DNA from 2 places in the Pseudomonas artemisiae genome. Region 2 is predicted to be linked to the other one. Evidence: predicted binding sites of a transcription regulator. Region 2 holds the regulator's gene; the other holds the start of a gene.
The links. The regulator sigma-54, encoded in region 2, starts transcription at its own class of promoters, with help from an activator protein. The targets are predictions, from matches to a motif close to ANTGGCATNNANNTTGCTNT.
Positions count from the first base shown of each region.

Region 1 (8,284 bases), on a different contig from region 2:
GTCTTCCAACGAGCCTGCGGTCAACACTCCCATGGTGCCGCTGTTGGGTGCCCCTACGATAGGTACGCCCGAAGCGGAAGATTCGCGCCAGCCGGTGCCGCCGTTAGGGGACAGGCCCTGTACGTTGGCGAAGTTGGCCAAGGCTACCTGCCCAACGGTCTTGGACTGACCGTTGCTGTAGCTACCGAAGATGTTGCCGTCGGTGTCGATGGACAGCGACGACAGGCTGCCGGTGGCATAACCGTCTTGAGACTTGGCCGTAACCGCTGAGGTGGTGTTGTACGACGAAGTCTTGGCAATGTTCAGGGTCACGCCGCCGACCGCTGCGGTGGTGCCGTTGCTGGCCAACACACCCGCCGCGTTTTTGGCAGCCGGTACCCAGTTGGTCATGGTCAGCTTACCGTTGGCGTCTACGGTCATGTCTGTGCTGTTGGTGGTCGCCAGGCTGCCATCGGAGTTAAATGTCATCTTGGCCGCGAACGGCGTGGTGGACGCAGGGTTTGCCGGGTTTACACCGTCAATGGTGGTGTACATGGTCCAGGCGTTGGTGTCGTCCTTCACGAAATACTGCGACATGGTGTGGGAGTTGCCCTGGCTGTCGAAGATGTCGGTGCTGAAGGTGTAGTTGTAGCTCTCGGTATCGGTGGCATCGAATGGCGTGATCGTAGGCACGGCAGCGCTGGAGTTCAGGTTCAAGGTTTCATTCACGCTGGCGGTAGCCTTGGGCGCCAGGGCGGAGGTGTCCACCTTCAGGGTGGTCATGATGCCGTCGATGACCTTGCCGTTGCCGTCAGTGCCATAGCCCATCAGCTTGTTGCCACTGGCGTCGATGATGTTGCCGGTTTTGTCGGTACCGAAGGCGCCAGCACGGGTGTAGATCTTGTTGCCGTTGTCGCTGACCACGAAGAAGCCGTTGCCGTTGATAGCCATGTCCAGGCTAGCGCCGGTGCTGCTGATAGTGCCTTGGGTGAATTGCTGCGAAACCGCCGCGGTGGTCACGCCCGAACCTACGCCGTTCTTAGAGCTGCCCAGGAACAGCGAGTTGGCATACACGTCGCCGAACTCGGCGCGAGACTTCTTGAAACCGGTAGTCGCCACGTTGGCGATGTTGTTACCGGTTACGTTAAGAGCAGTATTGGCCGCGTTAAGACCGCTAAGGCCGGTATTGAAAGACATAGTTTATCTCCAGTGCCGATTAGCCGGCTTACGATCCAATGGATTTAACAGCGGACAACGCTACGCTCGAGCCGTCGGCCAATTTAAGGGACATATCACCTGCGGTGCTGCCGACCGTCACACTTGTGACGGTGGAAGGCAGATACATGGTTTGAGCAACTTCCTTGCCATCCACGTCTGCGCTGGCGACGAACTTATAAGTGCCCGACGGAAGGACGGCGCCCTCGTTGCTGGTGCCATCCCATTTGAAGCCGATGGTGCCCGCCTGTTGAGTACCCAGGTCGAGGTTCTTCACCAAGGTGCCATTGGCGTCATAGATTTTCACCACCGCGCCTGTAGTCGACGAAGCCAGATCGAACTGCCCGGTCAAGCCATTGGCGGTGTTTACCGCGGTGCTGCTGGCCGGCGCCAATACGGTGTGGCCTACCAGCGCCGACGCCTGCAGCGCCTGGCCGGAGGTGTAATTGCCCGCCAGGCCAGACACTGTGGTGTTGAGGTTGTTGATCCCTTCCACGCTACTGAACTGAGCCAGTTGCGCGACAAATTCGGAGTTGTCCTGCGGGTCCAGTGGGTTCTGGTTCTTCAGCTGAGTCACCAGCAGCTGTAAGAAGGTATCTTTACCCAAGGCTTGGCCGCCGGTGGCCGCGGAGGCCGCATCGGAAGATGCAGTATCGGTAGCCTTGGTTTTCTTAGCGCCCAGCTCATATTGCGAAAGTAATGAAGCGCTGGTGCTATCGGTAGTGGTAGTCATGGTTTATCCCTTGGCTTACTGACCCAGCGTCAGTACTTTCTGCATCATGGTCTTAGCGGTGTTCATAATGTCCGCGTTAGTTTGGAACGAACGGCTCGCGGAAATCATGTCAGCCATTTCCTCGACCACGTTTACATTGGGGTAGTACACATACCCGTCTTTGTTCGCCGCCGGGTTATTAGGCTCGTAGCGAGGTTCCAGGTTGGTTTGATCTTCTACAATGCCAGACACTTGAACGCCCTGCCCTGCCTGGCCCTGGTCTTCGAACAGCGAACCGCTGCCCGAAGTACCGCCGGCCTGGTCGGCCAATACAGTAGCGAATACCGGATGGCGCGCGCGGTAGGTCTGGTCGATGCTCGATGACACGGTCTCGGCGTTGGCGATGTTACTGGCCACGGTGTTGAGGCGAGTGGTCTGGGCGCTCATGCCGGTGCCGGCAATGTTGAATACGCTGGAAAGAGACATGAATTACTCCCCTTTGATGGCCGTGACCAGGCCACGGAATTTGTTGTTCAACAAGGTGAAGCTCGCTTGGAAGTCCACGGCGTTCTTGGCGTAGTTCGATTGCTCGATCTGCGCGTCTACGGTGTTCTGGTCCAGCGAAGGCTGAGTCGGTACGCGGTACTGCAGGGTGCCGTCATCGGCGCTCAGGCCTTCGGCATCCAGGTGCATGGCGTTGGTACGCTCAAGGCCAAAGCTACCCTTTTGGGTTTTCTCAGCCTGGGCGGCGAGGACTGACGAAAAGTCCACGTCCCGCGCCTTATAGTTAGGGGTGTCGGCGTTGGCGAGGTTGTTGGCCAGCACCTCAGCGCGCTGGGCACGGAAATTCAATGCCTGCTCGTGGATACCCAACGCCTTGTCAAAACTAATGCCCATGATCAATACCTCTGCGGCGAAACTTGATGTGCTAACCAAGCTATAGCAACAGCTGTGCCAACTTTGTAATGCGCTGTTTCTTAAGGGAAATTAATAAAACCCAGAAAAATGTCGCCAGAAAAGCGGCAATCTTTTTCCCGTGGCAAGCGCAAAGGGGGCGGCAAAGCGGCAATGCTGGCGTCAGAAAAACCTAAAGCCGAAAAGGAGTTGGGCGTAGAAGCCAGCAACGCTGGCGAACAAGATGTCTGTCAAAGATATAGGGGCATCGTTGTGCCCCTTTTCGCTCGCGCCTACTTGGCCTGGTAGATGATGCCAGGGCTGCACTGGACCATCTGGTATTTGTCTGGCAACCCGTTAAGGGCCTCGGAAGCGCCAAGAAACAGATACCCGCCCGGCTTCAAGGTGGCATGGATACGCGTCAGGATGTCCTTCTTCACTTCAGCGGAGAAGTAGATCAGCACGTTACGGCAGAACACCACATCGAACTTGCCCAGCGACGCATAGCTTTCCAACAGGTTAATGGGGCGGAATTCGATACGGCTGCGCAGTGGCGCTTTCACGGCCCAGCGATTGCCCGGTTTTACATCGAAATACCGCTGCAAACGCTCCGGGGACAACCCCCGGCCAATGGCCAAGCTGTCGTACTCCCCGCTGCGGCAGTTGATCAGCATGGAAGGCGACAAGTCCGTGGCCACGATTTGCACTCCACCCTTGAGTTGCCCAGGGTTGGCCTGGCTGAACTCCTCGAGGGTCATGGACAAGGAATAAGGCTCCTGACCCGACGAACAGGCCGCGGACCAGATACGCAAACGCTGCCCAAGGCTAGCCTTGGCCATCTCCGGCAGCACCCGGTTCTTCATCACCTCAAAGGGGTAGGTATCGCGAAACCACAGGGTTTCGTTGGTGGTCATGGCATCGACTACCTGCTCGCGCAAGCCACCACGGGGTTGGGTCTGAATGCGCTGCACCAACTCACCCAGGGTTTTGATCCCTTGTTGCTCCATCAGCTTATTGAGGCGGCTGGACACCAGGTACTGCTTGTTTTCCCCCAGCACGATGCCACAGGCTTTTTCCAGGAAGCCCCGGAACTGTTCAAAATCCGAATTTGCCGTAGCCAATGGTGCCGCCTCTTAAGTTGTTGACTCTGTGCCCAGCCCAAGCGGGGTCAGCCTTTTGCGTTGATACGTTCGACCACTCGGGATGCAAGATCGTCCGGGCGGAATTTGGCCAGGAAGTCATCCGCGCCTACCTTCTTTACCATCGCCTGGTTGAAGACACCTGATAGCGAGGTATGCAACACGATATGCAATTTCTGCAGCCGAGGATCGTTACGGATTTCCGCGGTCAGTGTGTAGCCGTCCATCTCGGGCATCTCGATGTCTGAAATCAACATCAGGAACTCTTCATTCGGGTCCCGGCCCTCGGCGACCATGGCCTTGAGGTATTCCAGGGCCTGACGGCCGTCATTGAGTGCGACCACTTCCACGCCCACGGTTTCCAGGCAACGGCTGACCTGCTTGCGAGCCACGGAGGAGTCGTCCACGGTCAACACGCGCATGGCCACTGCTTTTTTCTGCACTTCTTCGTTGATCACGCCACTGCTGATGGCTTCGGAGACCGGGGAAACCTCAGCGAGGATTTTCTCTACGTCGATGATTTCGACCAGTTGATCGTCTACCCGGGTCACCGCGGTAAGGTAGTGATCACGGCCGGTGCCCTTGGGTGGCGGATGGATCGCCTCCCAGTTCATGTTGACGATGCGCTCCACCGAGTGCACCAGAAACCCCTGAATCTTGGTGTTGTATTCGGTAATGATCACGAAGGTGTCCTGTACCGCCTCCAGCGAGCGCGAGCCCGTGGCCATGGACAGGTCGAGAATCGGGATGGTCGCGCCACGGATATTGGCCACGCCACGCACCACCGGGCTGGACTTTGGCATCAAGGTCAGCTTCGGGCACTGCAGCACTTCGCGAACTTTAAAGACGTTAATGCCATATAACTGTTTGCCGTTCAGACGGAACAACAACAGTTCAAGGCGGTTCTGCCCTACCAGTTGCGTGCGCTGGTTTACGGAATCCATCACACCAGCCATGTTAAACCTCCACCTTGTACTGTCGGCTTCGAGCCTCGCTCAGTGCTAGCGAGCCGTGATTTTGGCACGTCGCTTGCTCAAGCATAGCCATGAACGAGAAAACGCCATATTCACGACATCTGATCGCTACCCTGTATGGGTTGTTCGCAACCTTGTGTCTATTGGGGTCGGGGCGTGCGCTTGCCGACGACGTCACTGCACCCGAACAGCTTATCGGTGTGACTCAAGGGTTTCTTGAGTTCACGGTGGAAGATTATTTGGCAACCAGCCAGACCGAAGGCCGCTACGAAATAGAAGTCGCCAACTTGGACCCACGGCTACGCATGCCTCAATGTGACCGAGACCTGACCGCGCGCCTGGAGAGCCCTGCCATCCCCCTGGGCCGGGTTACGGTGCGCGTACGCTGTGAAGGCGGCTCACCTTGGACGGTGTTCGTACCCGCCACGGTGAAGCTGTTCCGCGAAGTGGTGGTCGCCACTCGGCCACTCAAGCGCGATACAGTGATCGCCGACGGTGACGTTGCCCTGCGCGAACGCGACGTTGGCCAACTCAATCAAGGCTTTTTGCCTTCGCTGGACCAGGCTGTCGGCCAACGGGTAATGCGACCGACGGTCATGGACCAAGTGCTGGCGCCGGTGCAGGTGGAGCAACCGGAAGTTATTCGCAAAGGTGACCAGGTGGTGATCACAGCCCGTACCGGCACCTTGGCGGTAAAAATGCCAGGCGAGGCCTTGAGCAATGGCGGCATGAATGAACAGATCCGGGTGCGCAACCTGAACTCACAGCGTGTAGTAAGGGCGCGGGTTACCGGTGCCGCTCAGGTGGAAGTGTCCATGTAAAGGCAAGCCGTGCTAGCGGCCTGGCCTTGATTTTCCTACACTTGGCGGATGAACCTTGCCTATTGGGTGCTTTCGAAAAATTACCCTAAAGTTTCTCGGCACCCGGTCGAAAACAAGGCAAGCGTCCAAACACCAAGGGGTTCATATCATGGTTATCGATTTCCGGAGCGTTACCGGCTCCACTCAAGTCTCAAGCACTGCGCGCACCACCGGTAGCAAGGCAGTTGGGGCTGTAGACGACGTCAAAAGCGTCAAGGAAACCAGCCAGGCGGGTGAATCCGTTCAGTTGAGCGATGTCGCTCAGCACATGAAGAAGGTCACCGAAAACCTGGGCACCGATGCGCCCGTCAATGCCGCGCGTATCGCCGAACTCAAGCAACAGATCGCAAGTGGCAGCTATCAGGTCGACAGCAGCCGTGTTGCCAGCAAAATGCTTTCCTTCGAGTCCTAAGCCCCCGCGGCTTAGGGTTTACCGGGCGCAATGATTACCAGAGCTCGCCATGCACGACACGACCTTGTTGCAACTGATTGAAGATGACATCGCGCCCGCCGAGCAACTCCAGGCGTTGCTGCGCGAAGAGTACACCGCGTTGCGGGGTCGTGACATGCAGTTGCTGGAAAACATTCTGGCCCACAAGCAGTCCCTGATCGTGCAGCTTGGCCAACATGGTCGGCGCCGCAGTGAACTGCTTGCCTCCCTGGGCCTGACCCCAGATGCTGAAGGGCTGGCGCAGTTGGCCGAGCAGTCTGTATTGGGCAAGGTACTGGTAGAGCGCGGTGAACACTTGGCGGGCATTCTTGCCGATTGCCAAGCGATCAACGAGCAAAACGGTCGAGCCATTGCCTTGCAGCAATTTGCCACGGCAAACCAGTTGAAAATCCTCAGCGGTGGTGATGCACCTTCGTTGTACACGGCCCGCGGCTCTACGGCGCGGCTGGCGACAGTACGGGCGTTCAGCCAGGCTTGACGTTCAGGTATCGCCACCACCACAGCAGTGGCACAATGCCTGCAACTTTTAGTGGGTTTGTAGCCCACTACGTTATCGCCCGGAGACCCGATCACTGTGTTCAACGCCCCAAGTGCGGATGATGCCCCGCAGCCGCCAAAGGTGCTCACTACGCCATTGGAAGTGCACGCTAACGTTAAGTCGCTGATGGATGGGCATGACCCCTTGATCGTGACGTTTACCGCGGGCCAGCAACGGTTTCAGAGCTATGTGGTAGAGGTGGATCGGGATGCTGGTACCTTTGCGCTGGACGAACTGATCCCGCGCGATGGCGAGCGCCTGCTGAACAGCGGCCAGCCCTTTCGAGTGGAGGGTTTCCATGACGGGGCGCGTATCGCCTGGGAGGCCCAGGGTACGTTTACGGTAGTGGACGACGAGCATGGCCGTAGCTATCATGGCCGCTTGCCCGCCGAGGTGATTTACCACCAGCGCCGCAACGCTTTCCGCGCTGCATTAAAGCTTTCATCTCTGGTTGATGTGGCCCTGGCAGGCGACAAGCTGGCCAAGACGCTGCGGGGGAAGTTGTTGGACCTGTCCGCAACCGGCTGCAAATTGCGCTTCGACGGTAACTGTGAGCATCTGCTGCAACTGGGGCAGGTATACGAACGGTTTTCAGCCGCCCTGCCCTTTGGCCCTATTACCACGCCTGTGGAGTTACGCCACCTTCACTTCGAGCAGCGGTTGAACACCACCTTCGCGGGCGTGCGTTTCCATACCATGACGGGGCTGGTGCAACGCAACGTGGAACGGTTCGTTTACCAGTTGCAGCGCAATGCCCGGCAATTCGAAAAGGACGACTTCTAAACCTCATCTGTAGGAGCCAGCAAGGCTGGCGAAGCGACCGATCCCAATTTGGCTCGGGCCATTGTTCGGCGGCTTCGCTGACGCCTACAGAGGCGGATGTCAATTATCCTTCATCTGATCTTCCACCACCTGCTCATCCACCCTTGGGTCCAAGGCGGCCACGAGGGGTGAGCTGGTCATGTTGTCTGGCATCGCGATATGGTGCAGCGGGGCATCTTCGACTTGGTGCAGGTTGGTCACCGCCTGTGGCCGCACGCGCCATACCAAGATAAGCGCAAAGAAGGAAACGAAGCCATAGAGCATTTCGCTGCCATAGAGCTTCATTACCACCCCAGCGGCCAACGGGCCAATACTTGCACCGATGCCATACGTCATCAGCAGCATGGCTGTAAGGGACACGCGCCGCTCACTTTCCACATGGTCGTTGGCAAAGGCCACGGCCAATGGATAGAGGCAAAACTGCAGTAGCGACACCACGAAGCCGCCTAGGAACAGCATCTCCACCGGCACCATAAACAGGCGCGGTAGCAGCGCCATGGGCAGTGCCAGCACGCACAGCACCCCTGCAATAACCCGTATCAGTCGCGGCCGATCATAGCGGTCAGACAACCAGCCAAGCGGCCATTGCACCACAAGCCCGGCGAAGACGCAGCAGCCCATGAACAGGCCCACTGCCTCCGTGCTCATGCCGCGCCCGGCTGCATATAAAGGCGCCAAGCCATAGAAGGCGCCGATGATC
Region 1 is NZ_JBSKHS010000008.1:20,029-28,312, forward strand. It holds gene flgE (flagellar hook protein FlgE) at 1-1,176, opposite strand, end outside; gene ACWKV4_RS11130 (flagellar hook assembly protein FlgD) at 1,205-1,927, opposite strand; gene flgC (flagellar basal body rod protein FlgC) at 1,943-2,392, opposite strand; gene flgB (flagellar basal body rod protein FlgB) at 2,396-2,803, opposite strand; gene cheR (protein-glutamate O-methyltransferase CheR) at 3,094-3,921, opposite strand; gene ACWKV4_RS11150 (chemotaxis protein CheV) at 3,969-4,895, opposite strand; gene flgA (flagellar basal body P-ring formation chaperone FlgA) at 4,985-5,734, shown strand; gene flgM (flagellar biosynthesis anti-sigma factor FlgM) at 5,883-6,185, shown strand; gene ACWKV4_RS11165 (flagella synthesis protein FlgN) at 6,235-6,702, shown strand; gene ACWKV4_RS11170 (flagellar brake protein) at 6,799-7,545, shown strand; gene ACWKV4_RS11175 (MFS transporter) at 7,645-8,284, opposite strand, start outside.
Region 1: flgB (flagellar basal body rod protein FlgB) is a predicted target of sigma-54. The motif match lies at 2,846-2,865, and genes of this name have one in related genera.

Region 2 (8,284 bases):
GCTGGGCAGGTTACGTGCGTCGATGGACACCGCTACCAAAGGGCGAGCCAGCTCAGTGTGGAGGATCGCCCGCTCCGCTAATTCAGGCAGCAGCCCCGCCGGAAGGTTATCGATGCAGTAAAAGCCGTTGTCTTCAAGGACATCGAGGGCAGTGCTCTTACCGGAGCCAGAGCGGCCGCTGACGATGACCAAGCGCATAATCAGGCGCCAGCCTGGGCGTTCAGGACCACTTGGTACAGCGCGTCACTATCCGATGCTGAACGGAGGCGCTCACGTACGTCCTTGCGATCGAGCATGCTGGCGATCTGCCGAAGTAGCTCAAGGTGTGCGTCTGTAGCAGCTTTGGGCACCAGTAGCACGAAGATCAAATCTACGGGTGCGCCGTCAATGGCGTCAAAATCCACTGGGGTTTGTAAGTGCAGCAGGGCGCTCATCGGCGACTGGCAGTTTTCCAGGCGGCAGTGGGGAATGGCAATGCCGTTACCAAAGCCTGTGGAGCCAAGTTTTTCTCGGGCGATCAGGGCTTCGTACACGGTTTGTTGTGCCACGCCAGGAAGGTTTTCGGCAATCAACTTGGCGATCTGTTCGAGTACGCGTTTCTTACTGCCGCCCGGCACGTTCACAAGTGAGCGGCCGGGGGTCAGGATCTGTTCTAGTCGGATCATTGGGGGCTTAGCGAGCGGCCGCACCTTGCAGGTGGCTCTGCTGTTTTTCCTTGTACTTGAGCAATTGCCGATCAAGTTTATCAGTGAGAAGGTCGATTGCGGCGTACATGTCGTCGTGTTTGGCCTCGGCGACCACGTCGAATTTAGGGACTCTAAGGGTAGCTTCAACACGCTGCTGCTGTTTTTCCACTTCCATGATCACCTGCACGCTGGTGATCTTGTCGCAGTGCCGCTCGAGCTTGGCGAGTTTTTCGGTCATGTAATCCCGCATTGCGTCGGTCACATCCAGCTGGTGCCCACTGATGTTGACTTGCATACCGCTTCTCCTTATTGCCAGGGCATAAAGAGGCAGGTGTGAAACCTGCCACTGAAACGCTGGTGGCATCCCAGGCATGCGCCTTACCGTGCAACCGACAACTCGCAGGCCCGGGCCAGGCTACATCAACCGCTTGCGTTCGCTGGAAGGCGCGATCCCGAGGGACTCACGGTACTTGGCGACAGTGCGGCGTGCTACCTGAATGCCTTGTGCTTCCAGTAAACCAGCGATCTTGCTATCGCTCAATGGCTTTTTCTGATTTTCCGCCGCAACCAGTTTTTTGATGATCGCTCGGATGGCCGTGGACGAGCACTCACCGCCCTCCGAGGTGCTTACATGGCTGGAGAAAAAGTATTTCAGTTCGTATATGCCACGCGGCGTATGCATGTACTTTTGCGTGGTAACCCGGGAGATGGTCGATTCGTGCATGCCCACGGCCTCTGCAATGTCATGCAAAACCAGAGGCTTCATGGCCTCATCGCCGTAGTCAAGAAAGCCTCGTTGGTGTTCGACAATCTGCGTTGCCACCTTCATCAGGGTTTCGTTGCGGCTTTGCAGGCTCTTAATGAACCAGCGCGCCTCCTGCAGCTGGTTACGCATGAAGGTATTGTCCGCGCTGCTGTCAGCCCGGCGTACGAAACCTGCATATTGAGGGTTGACCCTCAACCGCGGCATGGACTCTTGGTTGAGTTCCACCAGCCAGCGATCGCTGTCCTTGCGCACAATAACATCAGGCACCACGTATTCCGGCTCGCTGGCTTCGATCTGCGAGCCTGGCCGTGGGTTGAGGCTTTGCACCAGCTCTATGACCTGACGAAGCTCATCCTCCTTGAGTTTCATACGCCGCATCAGTTGGCTATAGTCGCGGCTGCCAAGCAACTCTATGTACTCGGTCACCAGCCGCTGGGCTTCAGCCAGCCAGGGGGTTTTAGGTGGCAGCTGGCGCAGTTGCAAGGCCAGGCATTCGCCCAGGTTGCGCGCGGCTACCCCCGCGGGCTCGAACTGCTGGATACGGTGAAGCACGGCTTCTACCTCGTCCAGCTCGATGTCCAGCTCCGGGTCGAAGGATTGGCAGATTTCTTCCAGGCTTTCTTCCAGATAACCCTGGCCGTTGATGGAGTCGATCAACGTTACGGCAATCAACCGATCGTTATCGGACATGGGCGCCAGGTTCAGCTGCCACAGCAGGTGGCTTTGCAGGCTTTCACCCGCCGACGTGCGGGTAGTGAAATCCCACTCGTCGTCATCACCAGAAGGCAGGCTGCTGGTGCTGGTTTGATAGATGTCTTCCCAGGCGGTATCTACGGGAAGCTCGTCAGGAATCCGCTCGCTCCAGTCACCTTCCTCGCCGCTGGCCTCGGTAGTGGTAGGGCTTTCCTGGAAGTTGGCCTCCTGGAACGCGGGCTCGTGGTTTTCCACTGCGCCACTATGCTCTACCTTGTCGGCAAGGGGGTCTGTGTTATCGAAATCATCCCCGTCTTCCTGCCGTTCGAGCATAGGGTTGGACTCGAGCGCCTCCTGGATTTCTTGCTGAAGATCCAGGGTAGAAAGCTGGAGAAGGCGGATGGCCTGTTGCAACTGCGGCGTCATCGTCAGTTGCTGGCCCATTTTAAGGACAAGCGATGGTTTCATGGCGTGAGCTTGACACCTTGTTTGCCGGCGCTAAGCGCCATCCACAACGAGCGCCTAATAAGGCGCCCGACTTTAAGCAAATTATATGCCTGAAACCTGGGCATTTGCCTAGGGGGTTTTACATTTACAGCCGGAACTCGTGCCCCAGGTAAACGTCTTTCACCAATTCATTGGCCAGGATAGTGGCTGAATCGCCTTCTGCAATCAATTGGCCATCGTTGACAATGTAGGCGATTTCACAGATGTCCAGGGTCTCGCGCACATTGTGGTCAGTGATGAGCACGCCTATGCCCTTGGCTTTCAAGTGATGGATGATCTGCTTGATATCACCCACGGAAATAGGGTCCACGCCAGCGAAGGGTTCATCGAGTAGGATGAACTTGGGCGCCGTAGCCAAGGCGCGTGCGATCTCTACCCGGCGGCGTTCGCCACCGGACAGGCTCATGCCCAGGTTGTCGCGAATGTGGGTGATATGGAATTCCTGCAGTAGGCTTTCCAGTTCCTTGCGTCGCCCGGCGGCGTCAAGGTCCTTCCGGGTTTCCAGAATGGCCATGATGTTATTGGCCACCGACAACTTACGGAAAATCGATGCTTCCTGGGGCAGGTAGCCAATGCCGGCGCGGGCGCGACCGTGCATGGGCTGGTGGCTGACGTCCAGGTCGTCGATCAGCACGCGGCCCTGATCGGCCTGTACCAGCCCGACGATCATATAGAAACAGGTGGTCTTGCCCGCACCGTTGGGGCCGAGCAAGCCGACGATCTGCCCACTGTCGATGGACAGGCTGACGTCCCTTACCACTTGCCGGCTTTTGTAGCTTTTAGCCAGATGCTGGGCCTTCAACGTTGCCATTACTGCGCCTTCTGCGGCTGATCGGTTTTCTTTTTCGGCTGGATGACCATGTCGATCCGTGGGCGTGGCGCGGTGACCTTGCTGCCAGTAGCACGGCCAGCGTTAACCACCTGGCGCACGGTGTCGTATACGATTTTCTCGCCTTCGGACGTATTGCCGTCGTTGATGACCTTGGCTTTGTCCACCAATACGATGCGGTTCTGAGACGCAAAATACTGAATGGTCACTGCATAGGCCTGCACGATGGGTTTGTCCACGGCAGGCTTCTGCTCGTAGTACGCCAGGTTACCGACCGCCGTGAACACGTCTACGTCGCCATTGGAGGCGCGCGTCACCGTAACCTTGTTGCCGGTGATTTTCATCGAGCCCTGGGTGATGACCACGCCGCCGGTATACACGGCCACGCCCTGCTTGTCGTCAAGCTGCGCGTCGTCGGACTGGATGTGAATGGGTTGGTCCCTGTCGGTGGGCAGCGCCAAGGCGTTCACGCTTCCCAGTACCGCGCCCAGGCCAAGCAGGAAGGGGAGGGTTTTAACGAGCCTCATACTGTCCTCTTACAGTGGACAGCAAGTGGATCTTGCTGTCGTTCAAATACGCTTTCATTCCCTTGGCAGTCGTTACGCCACCGGCGCCGTCGATTCTAACGGTTTGATCGGTCTGCGCATATTGCTTCTGTGGGAAGACTGTCGCGCGGGACGTTGTAATGACGGTCGCTCGATTCTGCTGGTCGGTGCGGTTGAGCCTCACCGCGTCGATGAGTTCGACCTCGCTGCCATCCGGATTGACTTCGGCGCGATCGCTGACCACATGCCAGGGGAAGGTAGTGCCGCGGTAGATATCCATTACGGGCTTGGTCACATGAGTGATTTCACTCGCCTTGAGGTGCTCGACCTTGTCAGCGGTCATTTCATACTGCAGGGTCCCGTTTGGCAGGTATTGCACGGTATGGGCGTTGATCGCGTAGTAATCGATGGTATTCGCGTCCACGCTGGCCTTGGGGTTGTCCAGGAAGCGCTCGGGGCTCAGGTTCCAATAGCCCACAGCCACCAGCAATGCTGCGAACAGAGTGGCGGCGATCAGCGTAAGCAGCTTGCGGTTTGGCATCGAACGACCTACAGGTAATGGTTCAGCGCGGCGTCCAGATTACCCTGGGCCCGCAGTATGAGTTCGCAATACTCGCGGGCGGCGCCTTCGCCACCCTTGGCCTGAGTCACCCCGTGAGCATGGCGTTGTACGAACGCATTGGCATTGGCTACCGCCATGCCAAGGCCCACGCGGCGTATCACCGGCAGGTCGGGCAGGTCGTCACCCAGGTGGGCGACCTGCTCATACGACAGGTTCAATTGACCCAAGAGTTCATCAAGCACTACAAGTTTGTCTTCCCGGCCCTGATACACATGGCCGATGCCCAGATTGCGGGCGCGCTTCTCCGTGGCGGGGCTCTTGCGCCCACTGATGATCGCCGTTGCAACGCCGGAAGCCATCAGCATTTTAATGCCCTGGCCATCAAGCGTATTGAACGCCTTCATCTCGCTACCGTCTTCAAGAAAGTAGAGGCGGCCGTCGGTCAATACGCCGTCCACGTCGAAAATCGCGAGTTTGATGCGGCTGGCGCGTTCAAGGAGGGCGCTATCCATTACACGACCCCCGCACGGAGAAAGTCATGCATGTTCACCGCACCGATGGGTTGATTGCGTTCATCGACCACTACAAGGGCTCCTATTTTATGGTCTTCCATGATTTTCAAGGCCTGAGCCGCCAACATCTCGGGGGTCACCGAACGACCGTTGACGGTCATGACCTGTTCGATAGGCGTGACATGCACATCCAGATTGCGGTCCAGGGTACGACGCAAGTCCCCGTCGGTGAACACACCGGCCAGGCTACCGTTTTCTTCGAGAACCACGGTCATCCCAAGGCCCTTTCTGGACATTTCCAGAAGCGCTTCTTTAAGCAGGGTGCCGCGTCGCACGGCGGGCAAGGCGGCGCCACTGTGCATCAGTTGCTCCACCTTCAACAACAGACGCCGACCCAAGGCCCCGCCAGGGTGGGAGAAGGCGAAGTCCTCGGCGGTGAAGCCCCGAGCTTCGAGCAACGCCACGGCCAGGGCATCGCCCAGTACCAGCGCCGCGGTAGTGGAGGAGGTGGGTGCCAGGTTCAACGGGCAGGCCTCGTGCTTCACTCGTGCGTCCAGATTGGCCTCGGCAGCTCGCGCCAGGGTGGATTCAGGGTTGCCGGTGAGGCTGATCAAGCGGATGCCCGAGCGTTTGATCAGGGGGAGCAGGGTAAGGATTTCCGCGGTTGTGCCGGAGTTGCTCAGCGCCAGCACGATATCGCTGGGCGTGATCATGCCCATGTCGCCATGACTGGCCTCGGCCGGGTGCACAAAAAACGCAGGCGTGCCCGTGCTGGCCAAGGTGGCTGCGATCTTGCGAGCGATATGGCCCGACTTGCCCATGCCCATCACCACGACCCTACCGTTGCTGGCCAGGATCATCTCGCAGGCGTGGACGAAATCGGCATTGATATGCTCGAGCAACCCCTCCACGGCTTTGATTTCCAGGCCAATGGTGCGGTGCGCCGACTGAATGAGATCGCGGGTTTGGTTCATGTGTGGCAGGTTGGCTTTGATAAAAGGCCGGGATTATATCTGGATTGCCAGTGCCGCGCACGGGCCAGCACGGGCATTGGCAGTAGCCCCAAGGCAGGCGGTTCGCTCCATCACCCGGTACGCGGTGGTATAGTGCGCCGCTTGTCGACCACTCGGGGTGTGTGCCCTGGCCGCAGGCCCGCACGTCTGACTGGAGTGTCGCATCGTAAGGAGAACGAATGAGTGCCGAACACGCCTACGCTGTCGAGCTGAAGGGCGTTACCTTCAAGCGCGGCGCGCGCAGCATTTTCCAGAACGTGGATATCCGCATTCCACGTGGCAAGGTGACCGGCATCATGGGGCCGTCGGGGTCGGGTAAAACCACCCTGTTAAGGCTGATGGGCGCACAATTGCGCCCCTTCAGTGGCCAAGTGCTGGTCAATGGCCAAGATTTACCTCGGTTGTCGCGCAGTGATCTGTTCGACGCTCGCAAGCACATGGGCGTGCTCTTCCAGAGCGGCGCGCTGTTCACCGACCTGGACGTCTTCGAAAACGTAGCTTTTCCGCTGCGGGTGCATACCGACCTGCCTGAAGAAATGATCCGTGACATCGTTTTGATGAAACTCCAGGCCGTAGGCTTGCGCGGTGCTATCGAATTGATGCCCGATGAGCTGTCGGGGGGTATGAAACGTCGCGTTGCCTTGGCTCGCGCAATCGCCATGGACCCGCAGATCCTGATGTACGACGAGCCGTTCGTCGGGCAAGACCCTATCGCCATGGGCATGTTGGTGCGGCTGATCAGGTTGCTGAACGATGCCTTGGGCATTACCAGCATCGTGGTGTCCCACGACTTGGCCGAAACTGCCAGCATCGCCGATTACCTGTATGTGGTCGGGGATGGGCAAGTGTTGGGGCAGGGTACGCCGGCAGAGCTCATGGCTTCGGATAACCCGCGCATTCGCCAGTTCATGAAGGGCGAGGCAGATGGCCCCGTGCCTTTCCATTTTTCCGCGCCAGCCTTGGCCACCGACTTTCTGGGGAAGCGCTGATGCGCCACAGGTCATTATTGGAGCGTGTTCGCCTGCTGGGGCGAGCGGCCATCGATACCCTTGGCGGGCTAGGGCGCGCCACCCTGTTTTTAGGGCACGCACTGTTCAGCCGCGGCGGGCTGTCTGGCGGCTTTTCGCTACTGGTGCGACAGCTGTATTCCGTAGGGGTACTGTCGCTGGCCATCATCGTTGTGTCCGGTATTTTTATTGGTGGGGTGCTGTCGCTGCAAGGCTTCAGCATCCTGGCCAAGTATGGCTCCGAGCAGGCGGTAGGCCAGATGATCGCGCTGACCTTGCTGCGCGAACTAGGGCCGGTCGTCACCGCGCTGTTGTTCGCCGGGCGGGCGGGGTCGGCATTGGCCGCCGAAATCGGCAACATGAAGGCTACCGAGCAACTGTCGAGCCTTGAAATGATCGGGGTCGACCCGCTCAAGTACATCATCGCGCCGCGCTTGTGGGCCGGGTTTATCTCTCTGCCAGTGCTCGCGGCGCTGTTTAGCGTGGTGGGTATCTGGGGTGGCTCCTGGGTCGCGGTGGACTGGCTTGGCGTGTACGAAGGCTCGTTCTGGGCCAACATGCAAAACAGCGTAAGTTTTACCGAGGACGTGCTTAACGGCGTTATCAAGAGCGTTGCCTTCGCCTTTGTAGTGACCTGGATCGCGGTGTACCAGGGCTACGATTGCGACCCCACTTCCGAAGGGATCAGCCGCGCCACGACCCGTACCGTGGTGTATGCCTCGTTGGCCGTACTGGGGCTGGATTTCATTTTGACCGCTTTGATGTTTGGAGATTTCTGATGCAAAACCGCACCCTGGAAGTCGGTGTTGGCCTGTTTCTCCTGGCCGGGATCCTTGCCCTGTTGCTGCTGGCCCTGCGGGTCAGTGGGTTATCGCCGAGTTCGGCTCAGGACACTTATAAGCTGTACGCCTATTTTGACAATATCGCCGGCCTTACGGTCAGAGCGAAGGTGACCATGGCCGGGGTTACCATCGGCAAGGTCACCGCGATTGATCTGGACCGCGATACCTTCACCGGGCGCGTGACCATGCAACTGGACCAGAGCGTGGACAATTTGCCGGTGGACTCCACCGCGTCCATCCTCACCGCCGGGTTGCTGGGCGAGAAGTACATCGGTGTGAGCGTTGGCGGGGAGAGCACAGTGCTCAAGGAAGGCCAGACAAT
Region 2 is NZ_JBSKHS010000001.1:179,586-187,869, reverse strand. It holds gene rapZ (RNase adapter RapZ) at 1-198, opposite strand, end outside; gene ptsN (PTS IIA-like nitrogen regulatory protein PtsN) at 201-665, opposite strand; gene hpf (ribosome hibernation-promoting factor, HPF/YfiA family) at 673-981, opposite strand; gene ACWKV4_RS00860 (RNA polymerase factor sigma-54) at 1,102-2,613, opposite strand; gene lptB (LPS export ABC transporter ATP-binding protein) at 2,738-3,463, opposite strand; gene lptA (lipopolysaccharide transport periplasmic protein LptA) at 3,463-4,008, opposite strand; gene lptC (LPS export ABC transporter periplasmic protein LptC) at 3,995-4,567, opposite strand; gene ACWKV4_RS00840 (KdsC family phosphatase) at 4,576-5,100, opposite strand; gene ACWKV4_RS00835 (KpsF/GutQ family sugar-phosphate isomerase) at 5,100-6,074, opposite strand; gene ACWKV4_RS00830 (ABC transporter ATP-binding protein) at 6,293-7,102, shown strand; gene mlaE (lipid asymmetry maintenance ABC transporter permease subunit MlaE) at 7,102-7,899, shown strand; gene mlaD (outer membrane lipid asymmetry maintenance protein MlaD) at 7,899-8,284, shown strand, end outside.